Regions from separate parts of the Roseomonas sp. TF40 genome, predicted to be linked through region 2. Evidence: predicted binding sites of a transcription regulator. Region 2 holds the regulator's gene; the other holds the start of a gene.
What was found. The regulator LexA, encoded in region 2, represses DNA repair genes until DNA is damaged. The targets are predictions, from matches to a motif close to TGTTCTANNTANGTTC.
Positions count from the first base shown of each region.

Region 1: AC2D9U_RS11320 (S24 family peptidase) is a predicted target of LexA. The motif match lies at 1,530-1,545, and genes of this name have one in related genera.

Region 1 covers NZ_JBXVVR010000003.1:292,795-299,997, forward strand. The annotation lists gene AC2D9U_RS11300 (portal protein) at 1-89, opposite strand, end outside; gene AC2D9U_RS11305 (hypothetical protein) at 180-416, opposite strand; gene AC2D9U_RS11310 (hypothetical protein) at 566-1,042, opposite strand; gene AC2D9U_RS11315 (hypothetical protein) at 1,045-1,488, opposite strand; gene AC2D9U_RS11320 (S24 family peptidase) at 1,684-2,331, shown strand; gene AC2D9U_RS11325 (lysylphosphatidylglycerol synthase domain-containing protein) at 2,333-4,285, opposite strand; gene AC2D9U_RS11330 (lysine--tRNA ligase) at 4,282-5,889, opposite strand; gene AC2D9U_RS11335 (carbonic anhydrase) at 6,048-6,776, shown strand; gene AC2D9U_RS11340 (aspartate-semialdehyde dehydrogenase) at 6,872-7,203, shown strand, end outside.
Region 2 covers NZ_JBXVVR010000001.1:1,038,465-1,045,667, forward strand. The annotation lists gene AC2D9U_RS04425 (SDR family NAD(P)-dependent oxidoreductase) at 1-69, shown strand, start outside; gene AC2D9U_RS04430 (mandelate racemase/muconate lactonizing enzyme family protein) at 74-1,273, opposite strand; gene AC2D9U_RS04435 (anthranilate synthase component II) at 1,338-1,928, shown strand; gene trpD (anthranilate phosphoribosyltransferase) at 1,925-2,953, shown strand; gene trpC (indole-3-glycerol phosphate synthase TrpC) at 2,950-3,765, shown strand; gene moaC (cyclic pyranopterin monophosphate synthase MoaC) at 3,767-4,243, shown strand; gene AC2D9U_RS04455 (molybdopterin molybdotransferase MoeA) at 4,243-5,460, shown strand; gene lexA (transcriptional repressor LexA) at 5,612-6,355, shown strand; gene AC2D9U_RS04465 (hypothetical protein) at 6,403-6,549, opposite strand; gene AC2D9U_RS04470 (ComEC/Rec2 family competence protein) at 6,609-7,203, opposite strand, start outside.

The DNA of each region.
Region 1 (7,203 bases), on a different contig from region 2:
TGGTCGTAGCAATCCTGCCAGGTGCTCTCGAGCGGGCGCCGGCGGGCGGCCGCGCGGGCGTGGCGGCTCAGCACGTCCTCGGGGGTCATGCGGGTGTCCTTGTGCGGCGTGGAGCGGACGAAGGGGCGGGCGCTGGTTGCAGCCGGACCGCGCAGAGCGCGCGCCCGGCGCCTGCGGGCCTATTCACCCAGCAGGGTCTTGCGGGCGGCGAAGGCGGGGGCGGGGTCGAGCACGCCGCGCGGGGAGGTGACGATGGTGCCGGCCAGCGATCGGCGGGCACGTTCGGTGGCGCGGGCCTGGGCCTCGCGCGTTGCCGTCTCGGCGGCGGTGGCGGTGGCCTCGGCGGCCGGGGCCGGGTCGGGGGCGGCGGCGGCCGGCGCGGGTTGGGGCTTCGGCGCCTTGAGCAGGCCACCCATGCGCGTCTCCTTCGGCTGGAAAGGGCTCCCGCTGACCGGCCCGGCAAAAGGAAAGGCCCGTCCGGGGATGCCGGACGGGCCTTCAAGGCGGGAGGAGGTCAGGGAGGGAGAAGACCGCGGGGCGCAACTCACCCCGTGGCAGGGGTGTCTTAGCGCGGGTTGCCGACCCGCGTCAAGATTTTATTCCTAATTCCCGGAGATTCTTTTGTAACAGCCTCGCCCCCCAGGGCGCGGAACAGGCCGAAGGGGGTGACGGCGAAGGGCGCCTCCGGCCCGATCAGCGCGCGGCAGAGCGTGACGCAGCTGAACGGGGCGAAGGCGGGCAGGCTGGCGCCGCGGGGCTCGCCGGCGGCGAAGGGGCCGAGCACGCGCAGCCCCGCCCGGCGGTAGAAGAGCGGCAGGTCGAAGCCGGGCGCGACGGGCAGGCGCGCCACCATCAGCCGGCCGGAGAGGGGCTCCAGCACCGTCCAGCCCGCTTCGTCCTGCAGGGCCGCGAAGCAGTGCCGGAAGCCCGGGCGGAGCAGCCGAAGCCAGGGCTGGTCGGCCACGCCGCCGAAGGCGATCCAGAGCTTCTGGCCGGCTTCCGGCGCGGCCAAGTGCCGATGCGTCACGCGCCCGCGGGTCACGGTCAGGCCCGGCCCATGGAGAGCGTTCCGGCGGCGTGGCTGGCTTCGGCAAGGGCTTCCAGGCCGCGCGGCGGCCCGGCGACGATGCCCTTGGCGCGCAGCGGATAGTCCAGCCGCTCCATCGCCTCCTCCCACAGCCGGTGGTCGCCGCCCTCGCCGGGCAGGCGCGGATTGGGGGTGCAGTTGCGCTCGCCCCAGATGCGCAGGATGCGGGCGTGGCTGAGTTCGATCCGGCGCTGGCGGTAGAGCCGGTCGAGGCATTTGATCACGTCGTCGGGCTCGCAGGGGCGGATGGTCTCGCCCTTGCCGGCCGAGAGGCGGGCCCCCTCACGCCGGGCGATCAGGGCGGCCATGGTCCAGAACCAGGCTTCCTCGGCCGAGGCGAAGGGCTGGGCGCGGTCGAGGCTGACGAGGAGGGGGGTGCGGTTGGCGGTGAGAGGCGGCATGGGGCGGGGGGTCCTTCTGCGCTGTTGACCTGCTCGGATGCGAACAAATCAGGAACAACGCCGATTTACCAATTTCGCGTCTAGGTTGCAAGGCAATAGTTCCTATTGCATCGCGACTCGAAACCTAGGATGTCCTGCGGATAGGAATTCACCGCGAATCGACCCCAACCCCAGCCATTCGGGAGGCCGGCTTCCATGCGACATGAGGATGTCTGGCGCGCCATCGATGCGCTCGCCGCCGAGAACGGGCTCTCGGCCTCGGGCCTCGCCCGCCGGGCCAAGCTCGACGCCACCGCCTTCAACCCCTCCAAGCGCAAGGGCGTGGATGGGCGCCCGCGCTGGCCCTCCACCGAGAGCATCGCCAAGGTGCTGGAGGCCACGGGCGCGGGTCTCGATACCTTCTCCGCCCTGGTCACTGGCGCCCCCGCCATGCCGCGCGGTGGGCGCACGGCGGCCGCCCGGCGCATTCCGCTGATCGGCCTGGCCCAGGCGGGCAGCGATGGCTTCTTCGACGATGGCGGCTATCCGGTGGGCGGCGGCTGGGACGAGATCTCGGTGCCCGACGTACCCGACCCCAACGCCTATGCGCTCGAGATCAGCGGCGAGAGCATGGAACCCGTCTTCCGCGACGGCGATGTGGTGATCGTCTCGCCCGGGGCGCCGGTGCGGCGCGGCGACCGCGTGGTGGTGCGCACCCGCGCGGGCGAGGTGATGGCCAAGCAGCTGCTGCGCCAATCGGCCCGGCGGGTGGAGCTGGCCTCGCTCAACCCGGCGCATCCGAACTACGCCTTCGACCTGTCGGAACTCGCCTGGATCCACCGCATCGTCTGGGCGAGCCAGTAGGTCAGCGTCGCCCGGCTGAACTCGCCTCGCCCTGCGGCAGCAGCGGCAGCAGGATCTCCAGGTCGCGCTCGGCGCGGCAGACCAGGTAGCGCGGCGCGGAGCCATCGCGCGGGGCCTCCATCGCGAAGGCGGTCAGCCCGATATCGCCATAGACGCGCAGCAGCCCCGTACCGACCCGCATGAAGGCCGCATCCACGCCGGCGCGGTCGCACATGTCGCGGAAGCGCCAGATGGCGGAGACGCGGTCCGCCTCCTCCCCCGCCGGGTCGCCCAGGCCGAGCCAGACGCCGTCGCGCTTCACGAAGGCGAAGCCGGCCCGCCCGGCCTCGCCGAACACCGCGCCATCGGCGATCTCGGGCGCGGTGGCGCCGAGCCGCTTCACCCGCGCGCGCGATTGCGCCGTCCAGGGTTCGGGGCGGAGGCGCACGGGGCGCAGCAGCCGCACCACGCCGATCAGCAGCAGCACGGCGGCGAGGCCGACCGCGAAGCGCATGTTGCCCGGCACCTGTTCGGAGAAGACGACCTCGACCCAGCTCTCCTCCGCCACCCGCCCGCCGAGGGAGACACTCGCCAGCAGCAGCGCGCAGGTCGCCACCACGGCGAGTGGAATGGCGCTTTCCGCCGCCAGCGGTTCGCGCACCAGCCGCGCGCGGCGGTAGAAGGCGCTGCGCAGCCCCGCCAGCATGGCGGCCACCAGCAGATAGGCCGACCAGAGCCACCAGGCATCGGCGCGCATCCAGCAGATCAGCGCGCCCAGCAGCAGCAGCGCCACCCCCGCGCCCCAGGCCAGGCGGAGCCGGCGCAACAGCCCATAGCCCATCACCAGCAGCAGCGAGCCGATCAGCGAGGCCGCAAATTGCGAGGCGAGCGCGGCCTCCGCCCCCGCCCAATCGGCCACCGCCGCGGGCTTGAAGGGCAGCGCGCCGAGGAAGAGCAGCAGCGTGCCCCCCAGCCCCACCAGCCCGGCGATGGCCGGCACCTCCAGCGAATCCGCCACGCGCTGCTCGGCGGCGAAGCGGACCAGCACATGTTTGCGCTGCGCGATCTCGAAGCCCGCGAACAGGATGCCCGCGAGGAACAGCGGGATGATGTAGTAGTAAAGCCGGAAGACCAGCAGCGCGCCGACCACCTGCGCGGGGCTCAGCCAGGGTTGCAGGCCGATCAGGATGGCGCCGTCGAAGACGCCGATGCCGCCCGGCAGGCTCGCCGCGATGCCCGCCACATAGGCGGCGATGTAGATGCCCAGGAACTTCACGAAGGTCAGGCCTTCGGCCGCGGGCAGCAGCGAATAGAAGATCATCGCCGTGATCGCGACATCGACGCTCGCCAGCACCGTCTGCGCGAGCGCCATGCGGAAGCCCGGCAGGTCGATGCGGTGGCGGAACACCGTGATGTGCGACTTGATGCGCGACAGCGTGATGTAGGCGATGACCAGGCCCCACATGACCAGGCCAAGGCCCTGCATCACCCAATGCGGCACATGCTCGCCCAGGCCGGGCACGACCTCGGGCTCGATCAGCAGCACCATGCCACCCAGCGCGAAGCCGCCCAGGCCGAAGGTCAGGCTGGTGAAGGCAACGACCTTCGCGATCGCGACCGGCGCCAGGCCCCAGGCGGCATAGAAGCGGTAGCGCACCGCCGCCCCCGAGACCGCCGCGAAGCCGAGATTATGCGCCAGCGTATAGGCGCAGAAGGAGGCGAGCGAGGTTCGCCCGTAGCTCACCGGATGCCCGGCATAGACGCTGCCCAGCCGGTCGTAGATGGTCAGCACCGCATAGGCGAGCACCGTCCAGCCGGCGGCGATCCAGAGTGTCTGGTTCGGGATCGCATCGAGGGCGGCGCGCACATCCGCCACCGAGAGGTTGCGGAATTCCTTCTGCACCACCCACACGGCGGCGCCGAGCAGCAGCAGCCCGAACGCCGTCATGCCATAGCGGCGCAGCAGGGCGATCATGCGGCGGCGGCGTCCCGGGCGAGGGAGGTCTCGATCAGCGCGATGGTCGCCTCGATGCCGTACAGCGCCACGAAGCCGCCGAAGCGCGGCCCCTCGGGCTGGCCGAGCAGCACCTGGTAGAGCGCGTCGAACCAGGCCTTGGCCACGCCCGGCCGGCCATCCTTGCCGGGCACCAGGAACGGCTCGCGCCGCCCGGCATCATAGACCAGGTCCTGGATCGCGCGGGCCTGCTCCTCGACCGGCAGGGCCTCGAGATTGCCGATCTGCTCGCGCAGCGCGGCGGCCAGCGCCTCGAAGGCGGCGCGTTCGGGGGGCGTGGCGGCGCGGTGCTGCTTCGTGGGCGCGACGCGGTCGCGGTAGTAGATGACCGCATATTCCACCAGCCGCGCCAGCAGCGGATGCGTCTGCCCATTCGCCCCCGGCGCATAGCGGCGCAGGAACCCCCAGAGCATGTCGGGATGCGTGGCGTTGATGACGCTGGCGAGGTTGAGCAGCATGACGAAGGAGACCGGCGAACCCGGGTCGTTCGTCGCCCCGCCATGGATGTGCCAGGCGGGGTTCTCGGGCGAGGGCGCGGCGCGCAGCTTCTCCAGGTTCTGCAGGTATTCATCGACGGCGCGCGGGATGACATCGAAGAACAGCCGCTTCGCGCGCCCGGGCTGGTTGTACATGAACTGGCTGAGGCTCTGCTCCGGCGCGTAATGCAGCCATTCCTCCACCGTCAGCCCGTTGCCCTTGGACTTGCTGATCTTCCCGCCTTCCTCATCGAGGAAATGCTCATAGGTGAAGCCGACCGGCGGCGCGGCACCCAGCACGCGGCAGATGGCGGAGGACAGGCGCACGCTGTCGATCAGATCCTTGCCCGACATCTCGTAATCCACGCCGAGCGCATACCAGCGCAGCGCCCAATCCGCCTTCCACTGCGCCTTGCAATGCCCGCCGGTGATGCGCGTGCCGAAGCGCTCGCCGCTCTCGGGATCGCGCCAGACCAGCAGGTCCTCGGCGGCGCGGACCTCTTCCATCGGCACCTGCATGACCACGCCGGTCTTCGGGTGGATCGGCAGGAAGGGCGAGTAGGTGGCGCGGCGATCGGGGCCCAGCGTGGGCAGGATCACCTTCAGCACGGCGTCGTGCCGCTCGGCCATCGCCAGCAGCGCGGCATCGAAACGGCCCGAGCGGTAATAGTCGGAGGAGGAGGCGAATTCGTAGTCGAATCCGAAACGGTCCAGGAAGGCGCGCAGCCTTGCGTTGTTGTGGTGACCGAAGCTTTCATGCGTGCCGAAGGGGTCGGGGATGGCCGTCACCGGCCGGCCGATATGCTGGGCCAGCATCTCCTTGTTCGGCACGTTGTCCGGGACCTTGCGCAGCCCGTCCATGTCGTCGCTGAAGGCGAGCAGGCGCGAGGAGAGGCCCGTGAGCTGGCCGAAGGCGTGGCGCACCCAGCTGGTGCGCGCGACCTCCCCGAAGGTGCCGATATGCGGCAGGCCGGAGGGGCCGTAGCCGGTCTCGAACAGCGCCACCTGCTTGCCGCTCTCCCGCACGCGCTCGGCCACTTTGCGCGCCTCCTCGAAGGGCCAGGCCTTCACGGTGGAGAGGTCGTGCATCGGGGAGGACATGAGGGGCGGGAACTCCGTTGTGGCGGGCGTGCCCCCTTATAGGTGCGCGCCGCGGCGCAGGCGACCCCGGCCGCGCATGGCGTCGAATTCACCTTTCGTGCAAGGATTTCGTGGCCAAGTGGCACCCTGTGGAGGAGCAATTGCCCATGTCCGCCTGCCTGTGTGGTGCCCCGACGCCCCGCTTCGGCCTTTCCCGCCGCGGCCTGATCGCCGGGCTCGGCGCGCTGTGTTGCGCCCCGCTTGGTCCAGCCCGTGCCTCCGGCGGCACCGCGCCGACGGCGCTGACCGCCGATGAGGTGCTGCGCCGCCTGGCCGAGGGCAATCGGCGTTTCCTCGCCGGCGATGCGCCGCCTTCCGCCTCGCTCGGCGAAGCCAGGCGCACGCAGGTCGCGGCGGGCCAGGCGCCCATCGTCTCCATCCTGACCTGCGCCGACAGCCGTGTGGCGCCCGAACTGGTGTTCAGCGCGGGGCTGGGCGAGTTGTTCGTGGTGCGCAACGCCGGCAACACGGCCGATACGGCCGCCATCGGCAGCCTGGAATACGGCGTGGCCGCGCTCGGCACGCCGCTGGTCATGGTGCTGGGCCATGAGCGCTGTGGCGCGGTGGAGGCCGCGCTCGGCCTCGCCAAGGGGGGGGCGGACCTGCCCGGACGGATTGGCGAGATGGTGCAGCCCATCCTGCCCGCCGCCATCGCCGCCCTGGCCGCGCCCGAGGAGCAGCGCATGGACCTCGCGGTGCGCGGCAATGCCCGCCGGGTGGCCGCGCATCTCGGCAGCGCCAGCACCGTGCTCGCGGATCATCTCCGCCAGGGCAGGCTGCGCATCGTCGCCGCGCAGTACGATCTCGACAGTGGCGAGGTCGTGCTGCTGGGCTGAAGGCGCAGCGCGGCCATGCGGGCGCGGCAGTTTCGCGCCGCGCCGTTTCGCGCTACACGCCCGCTTTCGATGAACCTCAACAAGGAACGAGGACAATGCGGGTCGGCGTGATCGGTGCCACCGGGGCGGTGGGGCGGGAGCTGGTGGAGGTCCTGGGGCGGCGGCGCTTCCCGGTGACGAAACTCCGCCTCTTCGCCTCGGGCCGCAGCGCCGGCACGGTCGTGCAGACCCCCTTCGGCGCCGTGACGATCGAGGAATTCACCCTCGAGCGCGCGCGCGACCTCGATCTCGCGCTGCTCGCCGTCTCGGGCGATTTCGCCAAGCAATATGCCCGCAAGCTGGTCGAGGCCGGTGTGGCGGTGGTGGACAATTCCTCCGCCTTCCGGCTCGAGGATGACGTGCCGCTGGTTGTGCCCGAGGTGAATGC
Region 2 (7,203 bases):
GCCGCCAACCCGCTGCTGAATGGTGAGACGATCCGCCTGGACGGCGCGCTGCGCCTGCCGCCCGCCTGAACGCTCAGCCGCGACTTTCCCGGGTACTGGCACGCGCGCGGGTTTCGGGCAGCAGGGCGGTGCCGAGGCCCGGGCCCGTCATGGCGTGGCAATAGCCGCCCTCGACCCGCGGCAGCGCCGTGACCAGTTCCCGATACCAGGTGGCCAGCGTGGCGCGCACCACCTCCTGGAAGATGGCGGTCGAGGCGTGCAGCGCGAAATGCAGGCTCGCCACCAGCGTGACGGGGTCGGTGCAGTCATGCGGCGCGATGGGCCGGGCATGGGCCTCGGCCAGGGCGGCGATCTTGCGCGCCTCGGTCAGCCCGCCGCACCAAGTGAGGTCGAGCATGACGAAATCCGTCGCCCCCGCGGCGAGGATGTCGCGGAAGGCGACCTTGCCGCCCAGCGTCTCGCTCGCGCAGATCGGCGCCCCCGGCACCGCGCGGCGGAGCTCAGCCAGGGAGGCCGCGTCATCCATCTTGCACAGCGGATCCTCGACCCAGAAGGGGCGGATCGGCGCCAGCGCCTGGCAGATGCGGCTGGCGGCGGGCAGCGACCAGAGGGAGTGCAGCTCCGCCATCACCTCCATCCGATCGCCCACGGCGCGGCGGATCTTCTCGAAGGGCTCCAGGCCACGCCTGATCTCCTCCAGCGTGATCATCTGCCCGCCCGAGCCAGCGGCGAAGGGATCGAAGGGCCAGATCTTCATCGCCGTGAAGCCCTCGGCGAGCAGGGATTCCGCCAGCGCCCCGGCATCGCGGGTGAAGGCCAGCTGGTCGTCATAGGGGCCGGCCGGGGCTTCCTCACCCACATCGCGGCGGCTGCCGCGGCTGTTGTAGTCATAGCCCGCGCAGGTGTTGTAGGCGCGGATCGCCGGGCGGGAGAAACCGCCCAGCGCCTCCGCCACCGGCACGCCCAGGCGCTGGCCCTGCAGATCCCACAGCGCGATGTCGATGGCCGAGGCGGCGCGGATCTCGGCCGAGGCCGCGCCGAAGCCGACATAGGGCGTCATCAGGTGGCGATGGATCGGCTCGATCTGGCGCGCGTCGCGGCCGAGCAGGAAGGGCGCGCAGAGTTCATGCACCTGCGCCTCCACCGCCTGCGCGCCCCGGAAGGCCTCGCCCAGGCCGCGCAGTCCCTCGGCGGTCTCGATCTCAACCCAGAGGATGTTCGGGCGTTCCGGCACGCGCAGCGTGCGGATGCAGGTGATGCGGCTTTGGGTCATGGAAGGCTCCAACAAGGCCGCCATGCTTGATTCCAAACGCGCCCGGGACAAGGATCGGCGCATCATGATCCTGCTGATCGACAACTACGACAGTTTCACCTTCAATCTCTATCACTTCCTCGGCGATCTTGGGGCGGTGGTCGAGGTTCGGCGGAATGATTCCCTGTCGGTGGACGAAGCCCTGGCCCTGCGGCCGGAGGCGATCGTCCTCTCGCCCGGCCCCTGCACGCCCAATGAGGCGGGCATCTGCCTCGATTTGATCGCCGCCGCGGCGGCCGAGCGGGTGCCCCTGCTTGGCGTCTGCCTCGGCCATCAAGCCATCGGCCAGGCCTTCGGCGGGCGCGTGGTGCGCGCCCCCGAGCCGGTGCATGGCAAGGTGTGGGAGGTGAACCACGGCGGCACCGACATCTTCGCGGGCCTGCCCTCGCCCTTCAGGGCCACGCGCTACCATTCCCTGGTCGTCGAGGACCTGCCGGAGACGCTGATCCCCACCGCGCGCACCGCCGATGGCCTGGTGATGGGCCTCGCGCACCGTGACCTGCCGATCTGGGGCGTGCAGTTCCACCCGGAGAGCATCGCGAGCGAGCACGGCCACGATCTGCTGCGCAACTTCCTCTCCCTCGCCGCGCGCCGCAACGCCTTCGTGCCCGCATGAAGTCCATCCTGGCCCGGCTCGCCCAGGGCGAGCGGCTTGCCGAGAGCGAGGCCGAGGCCGCCTTCGGCCTCATCATGGCCGGCGAGGCCACGCCCGCGCAGATCGCGGGCCTGCTCATGGCCATGCGCGTGCGCGGCGAGACGGTGGCCGAGATGACCGGCGCGGTGCGCGCCATGCGCGCGCGCATGATCGCCGTGGAAGCGCCGCCCGACGCGATGGACATCGTCGGCACCGGGGGCGATGCGGCCGGCACGCTCAATATCTCCACCGCCGCCGCCTTCGTGGTGGCGGGGGCGGGGGTGAAGGTCGCCAAGCATGGCAACCGCGCGCTGTCCTCGCGCTCGGGGGCGGCGGATGCGCTTGGCGCGCTCGGCATCCCGGTGATGGACACGCCGCTCGAGGCCCTGCCGGGCATCCTGGCCGAGGCCGGGATGGTGTTCATGATGGCGCCCCGCCACCATTCGGCCCTGCGCCACGCCGCGGGGCCGCGCATGGAGCTCGGCACGCGCACCATCTTCAACCTGCTCGGGCCGCTGGCGAATCCGGCGCGGGTGAAGCGGCAGATGACCGGCGCCTTCGCCCCCGAATGGCTGCGCCCCATGGCGGAGACGCTGGGGCGCCTCGGCACGGAACGCGCCTGGCTGGTGCATGGCATGGGGCTCGATGAACTCACCCTCGCCGGCCCCTCCCAGGTGGTGGAGCTGGATGGCGGGCGGATCCGCGAATTCCAGATCACGCCGGAGGATGCGGGCCTTCCCCGCGCGCCGACCGAGGCGCTGCGCGGCGGCGACCCGGCGGAGAACGCCGCCGCGCTGCAGGCACTCCTCGAAGGCGCGCATGGCGCCTATCGCGATTGCGTATTGCTCAACGCCGCCGCGGCCCTTGTGGTGGCGGGGCGGGCCGCGGATATACGCGCCGCCGTGCCGATCGCCGCCCAGGCCCTCGACAGCGGCGCGGCGATGGCCGTGCTTGCGAAACTCCGCGCGGCGGCCGCGCCGCCCCCCGAACCCGAGTCCCCCCGATGAACGCCCCCACTTCCGTCATGTCCGACACCCTCGCCCGCATCCTCGCCGACAAATACGCCGAGGTGCGGGAGCGTTCGGCCGCCGCCCCCCTGGCCGAGATGGAGAAGCGCGCCCGCGACGCCGCCCCGCCCCGCGACTTCACCCGCGCGCTCTGCGACGCCGTGGCCGAGGGCCGCGTCGGGCTGATCGCCGAGATCAAGCGCGCCTCGCCCTCCGGCGGGCTGATCCGCGACCCCTTCGAGCCGGCTGCCCTGGCCCGCGCCTATGAGGAAGGGGGGGCGGCCTGCCTCTCCGTCCTGACCGACGGCCCCTGGTTCCAGGGCGACATGGCGCACATGATCGAGGCCCGCGCCGCCTCCGCCCTGCCGGTGCTGCGCAAGGATTTCATGGTCGATCCCTGGCAGGTCTTCGAGGCCCGTGCCGCGGGCGCGGACGCCATCCTGCTCATCATGGCCGCCCTTTCGGACGAGCAGGCGACGCTGCTGGAGGATGTCGCGCGTTCGCTCGACATGAGCGTGCTGGCCGAGGTGCATGACCGGCGCGAGCTGGACCGCGCCCTGGGCCTGGAGACCCGGCTGATCGGCGTCAACAACCGCAACCTCAAGACGCTGGTGACGGACCTCGCCACCTCCGAGGAGTTGGTGCCGCTGATCCCGGCGGACCGCATCCCGGTCGGCGAGAGCGGCATCCGCACGCCCGACGACGTCCGCCGCATGGCCGCCGCCGGCACGCGCTGCCTGCTGGTGGGCGAGCACCTGCTGCGCCAGCCCGATGTGGCGGCGGCGGCGCGCGAGCTCATTGGCGCGGTGTGACTTGACCAGCCCCCTCACCCATTTCGACGCCGCCGGCCAGGCGGCGATGGTCGATGTCTCGGCCAAGCCGGCGACCACCCGCACCGCCATCGCGCGCGGGCGGATCGTGATGGCGCCCGAGACCCTCGCCCTGATCCGCGACGGGCAGGCGGGCAAGGGCGACGTGCTGGGCGTGGCGCGCCTCGCCGGCATCATGGGGGCGAAGCGCACGGCGGAGCTGATCCCGCTCTGCCACCCCCTGGCGCTGTCCAAGGTGGCGGTCGATTTCACCTTCGCGCCGCCGGACGCCATCGAGATCGAGGCGCTGGCGAAGCTCACCGGCCAGACCGGCGTGGAGATGGAGGCGCTGACCGCCGTCACCATCGCGGCACTCACCATCTACGACATGGTCAAGGCCGCCGATCGCGGCATGCGGATCGAGGCCGTGCGCCTGGTGCACAAGGATGGCGGCAAGTCCGGCGTCTTCGAGGCCGCCTGATGATCCCGCTCGAGGAAGCCCGCGCGCGAATCCTCGGCGCCCTCACCCCCACCCCGGTCGAGACGGTGCCGCTCAGCGCCGGCTGGGGCCGCGTGCTGGCCCGGCCGGTGCTGGCGCGGCTGACCCAGCCGCCCGCCGATGTCTCCGCCATGGATGGCTATGCCGTGCGCGCGGCCGATGCCGGGCTGGGTGCGAAGCTCGCCCTGATCGGCGCGGCGCCAGCCGGCCACCCCTTCCCCGGCACGCTCGGCCCTGGCGAGGCGGTGCGCATCTTCACCGGCGCCTTCGTGCCGCCGGGCGCGGATGGCATCCTGCTGCAGGAGGACGCAGCCGAGGCCGATGGCATGGTCGAGGTGCGCGAAGCCGTGCAGCCCAAGCGCTGGATCCGCCGCCAGGGCCTGGATTTCGCCATGGGCGAGGTGCTGCTTGGGGCCGGGCGCAAGCTCACCGCGCGCGACATCGGCCTCGCCGCAGCGGCCAACCACGCCTGGCTGCACGTCCATCGCCGCCCGCGCATCGGCATCCTCGCCACGGGCGATGAGATCGCCCTGCCCGGCGAGCCGATTCCCGCCGGCGGCATCGTCAGTTCCAACGCCCATGCCCTGGCCGCGCTGGTCGCCGCCGGGGGGGGCGAGCCGGTGGTGCTGCCCATCGCCCCGGATGACCGCGACGCCATCGCCGCGGCCGCCGCCGCCGCCCATGCCTGCGACATGCTGGTGACCACCGGCGGGGCCAGCGTGGGCGAACATGACCTGGTGCAGAAGGCGCTTGGGGATGATCCGTCCCTTGGAGGCTTCGCGCTGGATTTCTGGAAGATCGCGATGCGGCCGGGCAAGCCGCTGATCTGGGGCCGGCTCGGCCGCACGCCGGTGCTGGGGCTGCCGGGCAACCCGGTCTCCGCCCTGATCTGCGCCGTGCAGTTCCTGTTGCCGGGCCTTGCCGTGATGCAGGGCCTGCCCGGTGGCGCCCCGCCCACGGTGCGGCTGCGCACGGGCGCGGCGCTGGCGGCCAATGACAAGCGATTCGACCATCTGCGCGCGAGCCTCGCGACTGATGCGGCCGGGCAGCGCATCGCCACCCCCTTCGCGCTGCAGGATTCCTCCATGCTCAAGACCCTCGCCCGGGCCGAGGCGCTGATCCTGCGCGCCCCTTATGCCGAGGCCCTGCCCGAAGGCGCCGAGGTGGAGGCGATCCTGCTGGCTGATCTCGGAATCTGAGATCACGCCTGTGGAAAAGATTTGACGCGACGCGGAGAACCTTCATAGAACACCGGGGCTGGTTGCTTGTTTGTTCGTCGCACCCCGGGTGCGATGGGCTTTCCGGGTGCAGGGGTGCCCGGGCGGCAGGCGATCAGGGCCGGAGATTGCCATGCTCACCCGCAAGCAGCTTGAACTGCTCACCTTCATCGACCGCCATCTGCGCGCCACCGGCTTCTCGCCCTCCTTCGAGGAGATGAAGGAGGCGCTGCAACTCAAGTCGAAATCCGGCATCCACCGCCTGATCACGGCGCTGGAGGAGCGCGGCTTCCTGAAGCGGCGCGCGCATCGCGCCCGGGCGCTGGAGGTGCTGCGCCTGCCCGAGAATGCGGCGCCGCGGCGCAGCGAGCAGCCGATGATGCCGCCGCCCATCGCCGTGCCGAGCGGACCCGCGCCCAACGTCATCCGCGGCAATTTTGCCACCGGCCCGCTCGCCACGCCGGCCGGCATGGGCAAGCCGGCGAATGAGGGCGCGGCGGTGGCCCTGCCGCTCTATGGCCGCATCGCCGCCGGCCTGCCGATCGAGGCGATGCGCGACAGCGGCACTTCGGTGGAGGTGCCCGCCGCGCTGCTCGGCGGGGGCGAGCACTACGCCCTGGAGGTCGCCGGCGATTCGATGATCGAGGCCGGGATCCTGGATGGCGACACGGTGATCATCCGGCGCGGCGACACGGCGGAGAACGGCGCCATCGTGGTGGCGCTGGTCGATGAGAATGAGGTGACGCTGAAGCGGCTGCGCCGGCGCGGCAATTCGGTGGCGCTGGAACCCGCGAACCGCGCCCATGAAACCCGGATCTTCGGCCCGGACCGGGTGCGGGTGCAGGGGCGGCTGATCGGCCTGCTGCGGAAGTATTGAGCCGGCGCCCCCCCCCCGCCGCGCGGGCGGGGGGAGTGCCCTGGATCTCAGTAGGGATCCCACTCGGCGAGGCGCGCCTCGCGCCGCGCATGCAGGCGCTGCCAGACCCCGACCAGGGTCGCGCCCAGGATCAGCCCGGCCCCGAGCCAGACGGCATCGGTGATCACGGCAGGCAGCCAGTTCACGACGGGCATCGCGCATCTCCTTCTGTGTGGCGCTGCCTCGATCCTGACTCCGAGAGATTAATGCTGGATTAGCGGCCCGCCGCGCGCGGGCCCGCGCCGCCGGGGTCGAGCGGCGCCAGGGGCAGTGCCTCCGGCCGGCCGGGCATGGGCACAGGCGGCACCCAGGGTCGCTCGCCGCGCCAGCCGCGATCCGAGACCACCTGCACCCCGCCTGCCAGCCAGGCCGACTGCGCGCCCTCGCGCCAGACGGTGAAGCGGTCGATGCTCACCCCCTGCGGACAGCGCGGGCGGATCGGCTCCGTCGCCACCAGCAGCCCGGCCTGCCCGCAGGCGGCGGCAAGGGCCATGGCATCGACGGGCACGCCCTGCCGCGCCGCGCCGCGCGGCGGCGGGGCCGTGCGGAGCAGCACCGCCTCGGCCGCCGCCGCCCGCGGGCGGAAGCGGCAGGCGGCGGGCGTGCAGGCGATGGCCCCACCCGCCACCTCGCCCTGTTCGGGCAGGGGCAGGAAGCCGGGGATGGCGAAGTGGCGCGCCCAGGCCTCGCGCGTGAAGGCCGAGGCGCCGGGCATCTGGTGCAGATAGACCCCCTGCTCCGTGCGCAGCGCCACCAGCCGCCCCTCGGCCGAGACCAGCAGATCCGGCGGGCTGGCCCAGAGGGCGGGG